DNA from 3 places in the Sagittula sp. SSi028 genome. Region 1 is predicted to be linked to each of the others. Evidence: riboswitches for the same ligand, from Rfam matches in the RefSeq annotation. Region 1 holds a riboswitch; each other region holds the start of a gene.
What was found. A riboswitch is a leader RNA that binds a small molecule or an ion and turns the genes downstream of it on or off. The one in region 1 is predicted to bind cobalamin.
Positions count from the first base shown of each region.

Region 2: it holds a riboswitch for cobalamin, as region 1 does, so the genes downstream of both, ACN5AZ_RS02175 (hypothetical protein) here and ACN5AZ_RS00115 (DUF4198 domain-containing protein) in region 1, are expected to answer to the same signal.
Region 3: it holds a riboswitch for cobalamin, as region 1 does, so the genes downstream of both, ACN5AZ_RS07440 (DUF1636 family protein) here and ACN5AZ_RS00115 (DUF4198 domain-containing protein) in region 1, are expected to answer to the same signal.

Region 1 is NZ_JBLZNC010000001.1:21,019-25,151, forward strand. Features, by position in the region: gene cbiM (cobalt transporter CbiM) at 1-567, opposite strand, end outside; gene ACN5AZ_RS00115 (DUF4198 domain-containing protein) at 574-1,359, opposite strand; cobalamin riboswitch at 1,489-1,689, opposite strand; gene dusA (tRNA dihydrouridine(20/20a) synthase DusA) at 1,954-2,973, shown strand; gene ACN5AZ_RS00125 (calcium-binding protein) at 3,204-4,133, shown strand, end outside.
Region 2 is NZ_JBLZNC010000001.1:455,395-459,527, forward strand. Features, by position in the region: RNA gene ssrA (transfer-messenger RNA) at 1-76, opposite strand, end outside; gene ACN5AZ_RS02165 (hypothetical protein) at 287-1,111, shown strand; gene ACN5AZ_RS02170 (replication-associated recombination protein A) at 1,179-2,474, shown strand; gene ACN5AZ_RS02175 (hypothetical protein) at 2,471-2,773, opposite strand; cobalamin riboswitch at 2,896-3,100, opposite strand; gene ACN5AZ_RS02180 (hypothetical protein) at 3,245-3,664, shown strand; gene ACN5AZ_RS02185 (MotA/TolQ/ExbB proton channel family protein) at 3,661-4,133, shown strand, end outside.
Region 3 is NZ_JBLZNC010000003.1:261,786-265,918, forward strand. Features, by position in the region: gene ACN5AZ_RS07425 (cobyric acid synthase) at 1-537, opposite strand, end outside; gene ACN5AZ_RS07430 (YrhK family protein) at 599-859, opposite strand; gene cobO (cob(I)yrinic acid a,c-diamide adenosyltransferase) at 936-1,559, opposite strand; cobalamin riboswitch at 1,595-1,817, shown strand; gene ACN5AZ_RS07440 (DUF1636 family protein) at 1,922-2,335, shown strand; gene cobW (cobalamin biosynthesis protein CobW) at 2,339-3,391, shown strand; gene cobN (cobaltochelatase subunit CobN) at 3,438-4,133, shown strand, end outside.

The DNA of each region.
Region 1 (4,133 bases):
GCTGAGAAGCACGGCAAAGCCTGTCAGCGCCGCCTCGATCACCATGACGGGAATATGCGCCACAAAGACCAGACGCGCGGCGGGCAGGAATTCATCCCCCGACAGTGCCAGCGACAGCGCCACCATCGCGGTGGTCACCGCAATGGCACATGCCCCGCCAAGCGCGCCCCAGACCGCGCCCTGCACTGCTGTGCCCCGTCCGATCAGACGGCCAAACAGCAGCCCGACCAGAACGGCAGGCAAGGCAATGTTGACCGCGTTCACCCCCAGAACCGTCAGCCCGCCAAAGCCGAAGAACACCGTTTGCAGCAACAGCCCGACAAACAACGCCGGAAAGGCGGCCCAGCCCAGCAGCAGCCCCGCCAGCCCGTTCAGCACAAGATGCACAGAGGACGGACCAATCGGCACATGGATCAAAGAGGCCACAAAGAAAGATGCCGACAGAACCCCGGCTGTGGGAATGCGTTCCAGATCTAGGGCGCGCAGCCCCACGGCCACGCCACCTGCGGCGGCAAGTGCGCCCGCGATCACCACCGGATTGGACAGGGCTCCGTCGACGATGTGCATTCCGCGTTACTCCATGTCCCAGGCGCGGATCCAGATGACCGCATCCTGGCTTAGGTCTTTGCCCTCGTATTCGGTCTCTGGGCCCGATCCCAGCGCGGCAAAGCCCCAGTGACCGGCCTTCGGCACACCAAAGCTGAAATACCCGTTCGCATCAGAGATCGCCACGACAGATCCGCCGGGCATAGGCGACACGGTCGGCTGGGACGCAGCGGAACTGTCCATGTCCGGCTCGGCGGCCATGTATTCGATCTCGATCTCGGCACCGGCAACGGGCTGGCCTTGCGACAAAACCTGACCCGTAAAGGTGGAGCCCGCGATCACATTATAGGGTTTGTTCAACGGCAGGATCTCTGTCGGCAGGCCGACAGGCTGATCCCAATCGGTGGGTAGTTGGTTGCGGTTCAAAAAGGCCTTGGTGAACTGCTGGATGTAGATGTCTTCGGACGCCTCGTAGTAGGGCTGCGGCTCTGTCACCAGCACGTAGTCGCCGGACCGTTTCACCGGCACATGGCCCAGAAAAGCAGAGGCTTCGTTGTCCGCGCCTTGAAAGGTGATCGGCTCCAACCCCGGCAAAAGATCGGTCTTCTCGCCGTTGTGGATCATGTAGAACGCCTGCGGCAGGGCAAGCTCCATCACATGGCCGTTTTCAAACGGATGCCAAAACACCAGTTTGACCGGCACGTCGCCGGGCCGTTCGATCAGGGTGTCCGTCGTGTATTCCAGCAGGAAATGCGCCTGCGCAGTTGCGGGCAGGGCGGCGGCGAGCAGACCCGCCAAGGCAAAGTGTTTCACGTCCAAGTCCTTGTTCCGGCGTGCCATCCCCGGCACGCATGCGTGAACGACATCAGGGGACCTCAGACACATCCTGCCTGCAACGGCAGTCGTATCCGGCGCGCACCCCGACGCCAACGATACCCCCGTTTCCACAGGGGGCTATCCGGCAGGTCTCCTGACTTGCGGGTCGACGCATTTGGCTGGCCTTCCCGGGTGTGACCCAGTGGCATGTCAGCCGTGCTCGCCGCTTACAGTTGCGGGGGCAGTTGCCGCATTGGCCCAACGGGCCGCACGGCATTCCCTATTGCTTTCGGGGGTGAACCCGAAACCGGACATGCGACACCTTTGCCAGATGCGCGGCCTGTGGGTCAACAACAGATCAGCGATTTTGCCGCAGCGGCGCCGGTTTGGGATGCCAGTGGCGCTACGCTTTCGCAAGCGGTCATGACATGTTAGGCGGGGCCTCCTATGTACTAGGGCGGGGCCTAGGGCGGGGCCGCGCGGTTCCCTTGATGATTGGGCGCATCTGTCCGGGATGCACGAATGCGAATGGTTGCATTTGCCCCTGAATGCGAGGCAATACCGCCGCCATATTCAAGGATGACGGGTCAGATGACCAAGCACGCAGATCAAACCAAACCGATGTCGGCTAACATCCAACGCGCCGCTCGCCTCTCCGTCGCACCCATGATGGATTGGACCGATCGGCATTGCCGGTATTTTCATCGGCTGATGTCGCGCAACACGTTGTTGTACACCGAGATGGTGACCGCGCCTGCATTGGTGCGGGGGGGGGCGTTGCACCTGCTGGACTACAGCCCGCAGGAGCATCCCATCGCCTTGCAGCTTGGGGGGTCTGATCCGCAAGAGCTGGCGCAGGCGGCGCGTTTGGGGGCGCAGGCCGGTTATGACGAGATCAACCTGAACTGCGGCTGTCCGTCGGATCGGGTGCAGTCGGGGACTTTTGGTGCGATCCTGATGCAGCATCCGCAAACGGTGGTCGATTGCGTCACCGCGATGCAGGACGCCGTGGATGTCGAGGTGACCGTCAAATGCCGCATTGGCGTGGATGATCAAACGCCTGAGGATGTCTTGCCCGATTTCCTGTCCCGCCTGCAGGCAGTGGGTTGCCAGCGGGTGACGGTGCATGCGCGCAAGGCGTGGCTACAGGGACTGTCGCCCAAGGAAAACCGCGATATTCCACCGCTCGATTACGATCTGGTGCGGCGCATGAAGGCCGAATTCCCTGCCATGCATTTGTCGATCAACGGCGGGATCACCACGTTGGCGCAGACGCAAGCGTTTCTGGATGATGGATTGGATGGCGTCATGATCGGCCGTGCGGCCTATCACCAGCCATGGGATGTGCTGGGAGGGGCGGACAGCCTGTGGGGGGAGGCGCCCGCGCAAAGCCGCGCCGAGATCGTGGCTGGCATGCTGCCCTATATCTCGGATCATATTGCGCAGGGCGGACGTCTGCATCAGGTCACGCGGCATATGTTGGGCCTGTTCGCAGGCCAGCCTGGTGCGCGCAAATGGCGCCAGATCTTGTCGACGCAGGCCCAAGGGCCGGATGCGCGGATCGATGTGCTTGAGACCGCGCTGCAAGCGGTCCTGCAAGAGGCGGCGTAGTCGAATCAAATCCACGTGCAGATTGTTTTTTCGCACCCATGCGAAACAATCCTTGAGTAACCTTTGATATTGTCGCCGCTTTTGACGGCGCAATGGCGCTTGCACCGACGTCAGACAGAAAACACTGGTAGAATGTACAGTTTTAGGCAAAACTTTGACAACGTTGCCTTACTTTTGCCGTGGGTTACTATTCGGGGGACTGTTTAATGCTACTTTTGACTTTGCTGCCAATGATGCTGTTGGCTAGCATCGGGGACCTGTGGGACGGGTCCGATGATGACAACGACGACGATGACGGTCTGCCGGATCAGGGTCCTGATCTGGATATGCCCGACGTCGGAGATGACGTTATCGATGATGGCGGCGAGGATACGGTTGACGATGGTGATGTCGTCGACGAAAACCCGATCCCGGACTTGCCTGTTGAGGAAGAAGAGGACGCGCCGCTTCCGGGCGAACTGGTCTTTGGCACGGACGCCGACGATTTTGTCGAGCTGACCGATGGCTCAGACCGGTACAACGGTCTTGAAGGCGATGACATCATCAATGGCGCCTCTGGCGCCGACAGGCTGGATGGCAACATCGGCAATGACACGGTTGTGGCCGGGCCCGGTGATGACTTTGTCTATGGCGGCGAAGGCAACGATGAACTCTACGGCAACGGCGGCGACGATACGCTGCAAGGCAATGCCGGAAACGATGTGCTGTTTGGCAACCTTGGCGAAGACAAGCTGGTCGGCGGCGACGGCAACGATGCGCTGAGCGGTGGATCGAATGACGACAAACTGGTCGGGGATGCCGGTCAGGATACGCTGGACGGCGGTGACGGCAACGATGTGCTGAAAGCGGGCGAAGGCTCTGACCTGCTGCTGGGCGGGGCAGGTGACGACACGCTAGAGGCCGACGAAGGCAATGATACGCTGGACGGCGGGCTTGGCGCCGACGTGATGCTGGGCGGTGACGGATCGGATATGATCGACGGCGGCGACGGCAACGACACCATTGTCACAGGTGAAGGCAACGATACCGTGCTGGCAGGTGCTGGTGCGGACAGCGTAGAGGTCGCAGGCGGCACGAACATCGTCGACACGGGCGAGGGCGAGGATCTGGTCGTTATCACCGACGGCAACGGAGAGATCTTTACAGGCGCGGACAGCGAC
Region 2 (4,133 bases), 430 kb from region 1:
TTACATGCGCGTTTATGCCCATAGTCCCCGAAGGGACAGGATTGATATAGGCGGGGGCAGCGGGAATGCCAAGGGGGTGCATGGGGATTTTATTGCGCAATGAAGGTCTGGTTGATGTGCTAGCTTTGCTGAGAGTTGTAACCAATTGTTAACGAATAAGAATGCAGTGAGGTCGCGGGCGGCGAGGCGACTGGGGGAGACTTTTTCTGTGCGCACAGCTCAGCTTCCCCCTGTAACCGCCTAATTTACATGTTTATTCATCAAATTTCACGCCAGAGGTCACGTCATGGTCGCAGAGCTTTGCATTCACACTTTGTCTACGGGGATATCTCGGAGCCTGTGGCAAGGCGATCTGCATCTTGAAGCACCGAACTGGTCGCCGGATGGCCGCAGCCTGATTGTGAACGGGGACGGGCGGCTTTACCGTTTCGATCTAGACACCGAAGCGCTGACACAGATCGATACCGGACGGCATGACCGGTTGAACAATGACCACGGCCCGTCGCCGGACGGGACAAAAATTGCCTTTTGTGACAAGGTGGATACCGGCAAATCCTGCATCTACACATTGACGCTGGACAAAGGCTCCGTGGACCGGATCACGCCGAATGTTCCAAGCTGGTTTCACGCCTGGTCGCCGGATGGGCGCCGCATGACCTATACCGCCGTGCGTGACGGGCAGTTCGGGATCTTCACTTGCGCCGCCGATGGACGGGACGAGCGCTGTCTCGTCACATCGGCCCATCACTATGACGGACCGGATTACACCCCCGATGGGGCGTGGATCTGGTTCAACAGCGCGCGCGGCGGGCCCGCCTCGGACCTGTGGCGCATCCGCACTGACGGGACTGGCCTGCAACAGATGACGCACAGCGACCGCGTCGAATGGTTTCCCCATCCAAGCCCCGATGGCGCTCATGTGCTGTACCTCAGCTATCCCGAAGGGACCCAAGGTCACCCGTTCGGCATGGACGTCGAACTGCGGCTGATGCCGGCGCAGGGCGGTGCCCCCGTGACAATAGAAAAACTGTATGGTGGGCAGGGCAGCCTGAACGTGCCGTGCTGGGCACCTGATGGTCACGCCTTCGCCTATATGCGGTATCACCGCTGATCCGCTTCCCATTGTGGGCCACGGCCGCTTTGCGATAGACAGGCGGCACAACCACAGGAGCCGCTGAATGGATCTTTTCGATGCCGCACCGTCGGACCGTCGCCGACCTTTGGCGGATGTGCTGCGCCCGACCACATTGGACGAGGTGATCGGGCAGACCGCGCTGGTGGCCGAAGGGTCGATCCTGCGGCGGCGTGTGGCGGCGGATGCGGTGGGCAGCGTGCTGCTGTACGGCCCGCCGGGCATTGGCAAGACCTCGATCGCGCGCGCCATCGGCAATATGCTGGGCAAGGAGTTCCGCGTGTTGCACGCCGCCGGTGTCCGTGTGCAGGACATTCGCAAGATCGCGGACGAGGCGCGCATTCGCCCGATCCTGATGTTCGTCGACGAGGTGCACCGCCTGTCCGCCACCCAAGCCGACGACCTGCTGACCATTTGCGAGGAAGGCACCACGGATTTCATAGGCGCGACCACGGAAAATCCCTATCACGCCATTCCCAAGGCGTTGATTTCGCGGTCTCAGGTGCTCAAGCTCGAACCGCTGACGCTGGAGGATATGGTGCAGGTGGTGCGGCGCGGTTTGGCGCATCTGTCCGCGCAAGGCATTGATATCGCGCTGACCGAGGCGCAGATCACCCTGATCGCCGGACGGTCGGGCGGCGACGCGCGACGCGCGCTGACCACCTTGGAAAGCCTGTCCATCGGTCATACGGGTGCGGTCACAGAGGCGATGATCGAAGAGGTCTATGCCGCAGCGCCGGTCAATTTCGACCGCACGGGGGATCAGCATTACGACATCACCTCGGCCTTTATCAAATCCATGCGCGGCTCTGATCCCGATGCCACTTTGTACTGGCTGGCGGTGCTGGTGCATGCAGGGGAAGACCCGCGCTTTATCGCGCGGCGCATCATGATCCACGCGTCGGAGGACATCGGGCTGGCCGACAACACCGCGCTGCAAACCGCCGTTGCCGCCGCCGAGGCGGTGGAGCGTGTGGGCTATCCGGAGGCGCAGATCATTCTGGCCCATGCGGCGCTACATATTGCCCGCGCGCCCAAATCAAACGCCGCCTGTCGCGGGATCGGGGCTGCGCTGTCCTATGTGCGCAGCCACCCGCAACTGTCGGTGCCCTTGCATCTGCGCGACGCCCATTATGCGGGGGCCAAGGCCTTGGGGCACAGCGGATACCGCTTTCCGCATAAGGACCCGCGTGGCTGGGTCGAGCAGACCTATGTGGAGGGCGTGCCGCGCGGCGCGTTCTACCAAAGCGATGCCCGCGATGCGGCAACCTTTGAAAAACGCGCCGATGCCCATTGGGAAAGCGTCACAGGCCAGCCCGCGCCGCGCACCTTTGACGACTAAAGCTGCAGCCGCCGTGCCCGCGCCCCGCCACGCCGTTTGGGCGCGGTTTTGACCATAGGCAACGGGCGGAGCGGCTGCTGAATCGACAGCGACAGCAGGCGGCAAAACACAGCCACCGCTGGCGAGGCCGGGGCCAATGGACGCGCAACTGCCCGCGCGCGCCGTGCCTCGGCAAGGTAGTCGGCGCAGGCGGGCAGGGCGCCCAGCCATTGCATATACCCCATCTGCCCCAGATCACGCGCCTGATCCGGAGGCAGCACCCCCACATCGAGTTTCGTCAATGTTTGTTCCAACTGCATCGCGCCCTCCGCGCCAAGAACGGGGGGCCACGAAGATGCTTCAGGCAAGCCGAACCGTGGTCAGCCACCGTCGCAATCCGTTGGGCCACCCGCCCGAACATCAAAATTGCTGCACCCGATGCGACGCATGAGGTGGAGATGGCAGGTCTCCTGACTTGCGGGTCGTTGCGCGTCCGAACCTTCCCGGACCGATGGTCCAGTGGTTGTCTCGGGGCGCTCGCCGCTTACAGTTGCGGGGGCAGTTGCGGCATTGGCCCGTTGGGCCGCACCACATTCCCTTTTCAGCCCGCCCCTGAAGGGCAAGGCACCATCGCGGCAACTCTGCCACGGTCGCACAAACCTGTCCAGCGCCGCATATCCGAGCGTTTTAATAAACTAACCTTGACGCCCGCCACAGGGCTGGTATGCGCGTATCCATGTAGCAAGCATGCAATGCCAGCCACCTCATCAATATTCCGACCGGAGGACGCCATGGCCCTGCGCATGACGCTTGCTGGGTTTGCCTGTCTTTGCGCCACTTCGCTGGCCGCCCAAGAGGACGCCACAGGCAAGCTGACCATTGAACTGAACGCCGCCACCTCTGAGGAGGCGGGCTGCAAGATGAGCTTTCTCATTCTCAACGGCCATGACACGGCCATCGATCAGGCGGTGTTCGAAACCGTGCTGTTTGACGCCGAGGGCGGCGTTGACCGTCTGACGCTGTTCGATTTCGGCGCATTGCCGCCGCTGCGCCCGCGCGTGCGTCAATTCGTGGTGGGCCAGACCAGCTGCGAGGATCTGGGGCAAGTGCTGTTCAACGGGGCGCAAACCTGCAGCGCCGAAGGCGACGCGGATCTGTGCACCGATGGCCTGTCCGTGTCGTCACGCATCGGGATCGAGGTGTTGGGATGATGGATCTGGTGGTGAATACCTACACGCGGATCGCTGATCTGGGCGGGCCGGTTGTGGTTTTGCTCTGCGCGCTGTCGGTCGTGGTGCTGGCGGTTGTTCTGTATAAACTGTGGCAGTTTGCGTCCGCAGGCGTGGGCCGTCACCGCGAATTGGGCGCGGCGGTGGCCGCTTGGGATCAGGGCGACTGCACCGCCGCGCGCGCGCATCTGGGCCGCTCGCGCAGCTATCTGGCCCCTGTGGTCGATATGGCCATGACAGGGCAGACCGATGGCGCACGGCTGGAGGCCGAGGCCGAAACCCGCTTTGCGCGGTTGGAGCGCGGCTTTCGCCTGTTGGACAGCGTGGCGCAGTTGGCCCCGCTGCTGGGTCTGTTCGGGACCGTTCTGGGCATGATCTCGGCCTTTCAGGCATTGCAAGAGGCCGGAAGCCAGGTCGATCCGTCCATTCTGGCCGGCGGCATCTGGGTCGC
Region 3 (4,133 bases), on a different contig from region 1:
CGCTTGGGTACCCACGATCTGCGCGATCACGCCGCCCCGGTCGATGTCCCCGATCAGCACCACGGGCAGCGCCGCGGCCTCGGCAAAGCCCATGTTGGCAATGTCACCGGCGCGCAGATTGACCTCCGCCGGAGAGCCCGCGCCTTCGACAATCACCAGATCATGCTGCGCTTTCAGGCGGTGGAAGCTGTCCATCACATGCGCCATCAGCTGCGGCTTCAGTGCTGCGTAATCGCGCGCGCGCACTGTGGCCAGACGCTTGCCCTGCACGATCACCTGACTGCCCACATCGGTTTCCGGTTTCAGCAGGACGGGGTTCATATCCACCACAGGCTCCAGCCCGCAGGCCCGCGCCTGCAAGGCCTGCGCCCGCCCGATCTCGCCCCCGTCAGCGGTCACGGCGGCGTTGTTGGACATGTTCTGCGGCTTGAAGGGGGCGACCGACAAACCGCGCCTGCGCGCCGCGCGACACAGGCCCGCCACCAGCACCGATTTGCCCACGTTGGACCCGGTCCCCTGCATCATCAAAGCTGGCATGGCGCGCCCCTCCCGTCATCAATCCGAGCGGTGATACGCCCGCTCGCCCGCAACAACAAGATCAGCCATCATCCCCGGGCAGGGGCAGTTGCGCCAGATGATATTCGCGGGCAAAGCGCGAGGCGGGCTTGGCCACAAACAGGGCCGAGCCGATCACGAACAACCATGTGGCCACGGTCTGCGTGCTGTCCCAGAAAAACAGAACCGACCCCACAAGAAACGCGAGCCCCGCAAGAAAATCGACCGTGGTGTAAAGCCGTTCGTAAAAGCCATAGACCTCCTGGTGCTTTGGCGTGGCGTCGTGCAGATCGGTGTTGAACATGGGGCGGCCTCTCGTCTGTGTCGCGACAAAGCTAGCCCGTGACGGTTCACGGGCCAGCGCGCCGCATCAAAGCGGCTTAAAACTCCACACCTTTTTGTGCTTTGATCCCGTCGCGGAAGGGGTGTTTGACCAATGTCATCTCGGTCACCAGATCGGCGGCTTCGATCAGTTCGGGTTTGGCGTTGCGCCCGGTCAGGCAGACATGGGTCATCTCGGGCTTTTGATGCAGCAGGAAATCGACCACCTCGTCGATGTCGAGATAATCATAACGCAGCGCGATGTTGATCTCATCGAGCAGCACGAACCGGATCTCGGGATCAAGGATCTGTTGCTTGGCGATCTCCCAGCCCTTTTGCGCGGCGGCGATGTCGCGCTCCTTGTCCTGCGTCTCCCAGGTGAAGCCCTCGCCGGAGATAAAGAACCGGCATTCTTTGGCGAAACGGGTGCGGATCATCTCGGCCTCGCCGGTGACCCAGTTGCCCTTGATGAATTGCACCACGGCGCAGGGCATATCGTGGGCGATACACCGCAGGATCATGCCAAACCCGCTGGAGGATTTGCCCTTGCCCGGTCCGGTATGGACCATGATCAGGCCTTTTTCCTCGGTCTTGGTGGCCATCATGCGGTCGCGCGCGGCCTTGATCTTTTTCATCTTCTCGGCGTGGCGGGCGGCGTCGGCCTCTGTCACATCCTTTGTCATGGCGCGTCCTTTCCTTGACAAGAGCCGGTGTTCCGGCGCATCTGCCTTTTGCTGGTGCCTGTCTCTAACAGGTGAAAAGGGAATGTGCAGCCTCGATACGCGGGGTCAAGCACAGCCGCCCCCGCGACCGTGACCGGAAAGGGTCCGAACCACTGATGCCCGCGACGCGGCGTCGGGAAGGTCGGGCACCGTTTCGGCCTTGATCCCAAGGCCGTTGTTCCGCAAGCCGGGAGACCTGCCAGCCGCCGTGACACGGGCACGGGCAATTGCAACCGGGCGGGGTGATCCGGGGGAGCATGCGGGGCCGTTTTCGCAATGGCCAGCAATCCCCTTGCCGCGCGCCGACAACGAATGAGGACGCCATGACCGACACGGTCATCGAAGCCGCCAAGGACGCAGAGAACCGCGCCACAGCGCCTGTCGAACTGCTGGTCTGTGTGAAATGCCGCGGCCAGTCCGAGGTGCCCGCCGACGACCGCCGCCCCGGGCAGGCGTTGTATGATGCGCTGACGGGCGGTGATATCCCCGCAGGCGTGCGCGTGACGGCGGTGGAATGCCTGCAAAACTGCGAGGCCGGCTGCACTGTGGCCTTGCGGGGCGGGGACCGCTGGACCTACGTTTATGGCAATCTCGACGACGCGGCCCATGCGCCGATGCTGCTGGACGGCGCGGCGCGCTATCACGCGACGACGGACGGGCTGATCCCGTGGCGCGAACGTCCCGACCATTTCAAGCGCAACTGTGTGGCGCGTATTCCCCCTGCGACAAAGGACTGACCCATGACCGATCTTGCAAAACTGCCTGTCACCGTGATCACGGGCTTTCTGGGCTCCGGCAAGACCACGCTGGTGCGCCATCTGATGCAGAACCCGGGCGGCAAGCGTCTGGCGGTGGTTGTCAATGAATTCGGCGATGCGGGCGTGGACGGCGACATCCTGAAATCCTGCGCCATCCCCGATTGCCCTGCCGAGAACATCATGGAGCTGGCGAACGGCTGCATCTGTTGCACCGTGGCCGATGACTTTATTCCCACCATCGAGGCGCTGATGGCGCTGGACCCGCGCCCCGAACATATCCTGATCGAAACCTCCGGTCTGGCGCTGCCCAAACCGCTGCTGAAGGCGTTCGACTGGCCCGATATCCGCTCCAAGATCACGGTGGACGGCGTGATTGCGCTGGCTGACGCCGAGGCCGTGGCCGCCGGTCGCTTTGCCCCCGATGTGGCGGCGGTGGACGCACAGCGCATCGCCGATGACAGCATCGATCATGAAACCCCGCTGTCCGAGGTGTTCGAGGATCAGATCTCCTGCGCCGACATTATCCTGCTGACCAAGCCTGATCTCGCCGGGCCAGAGGGCGTGGCGCGTGCTAAAGAGATCATCGCAGCCGAGGCCCCCCGCCCGCTGCCCGTGGTCGAAGTCGCCGAGGGCGTGGTGGACCCGCGCGTGATCCTCGGGCTTGAAGCGGCGGCAGAGGATGACATGGACGCCCGCCCCAGCCATCACGACGGCCACCACGATCACGAACATGACGATTTCGATTCCATCGTGGTCGAGCTGCCCGAACAACAAAGCCCCGAGGCGCTGGTGACGGCGATCGAACGGCTCGCCAACGAGCTCAACATCCTGCGGGTCAAGGGCTACGCCAGCGTGCAGGGCAAGCCGATGCGCCTGTTGGTGCAGGCGGTGGGGGCGCGGGTGCGCCACCAATACGACCGCCCCTGGGCCAAGGACGAGCCGCGCCGCAGCCGCGTTGTGGTGATCGGGGAGCATGACGACATCAAGGTCGCCGAAATCCACGCCATCCTCGGGGCAGAAACCGCGCCTGCGTAGGGTGGGTTTTCAACCCACCTGCCGCCGAGGTTGCTAAGGGCATCCCATGCACGTCATCTTTCGCGAAAGCCACGGGCTCGAAGAGACCGACACACCACAGGATCTGGGGCAGACGCCCGCGGATCTTGTGGTGCTGTCCTTCTCTGACAGTGATCTGGGGGCCTTTGCCGAGGGCTGGCGGCGCGGGGGTGGCCCGGACGGCCGCATGCCCACGCTGCGGCTGGCCAATCTGGCGGCGTTGAAACATCCGCTCTCCGTCGACACCTACATCGAACAGACGCTTGCGGGTGCAAAGGGCATCCTGATCCGGCTGATCGGCGGGGTGCCTTACTGGTCCTACGGCCTGCAGCAGGTGTTTGCGCTGGCGCAGGCGCGTGGCATGGCTCTCGCGGTGCTGCCCGCCGACGGGCGCGAGGATACGCGTCTGGACGACTTTTCCACCCTGCCCAAATCCACCCTGCGTCGGCTGCAGCATCTGTGCGACAGCGGCGGCACCGTGGCGGCACAGGCGGCCTTGGCGCAGCTTGCGCTGGCGGCGGGGCTGTATGCGGGGCCGGTGATGGGGGCCAAATCCCTGCCACCGCATGGCGTCTGGTCTCCGGACACAGGCGCGGTGCTGCCGGATCTTGGAGCACAGGATGCCGCGACCGATCAACCCGTGGCGCTGGTGTTCTACCGCTCCTATCTTGTGGCGGCGGATCTGGACCCGATCCGCGCCTTGGCCGCCGAGTTCACCGCTCGG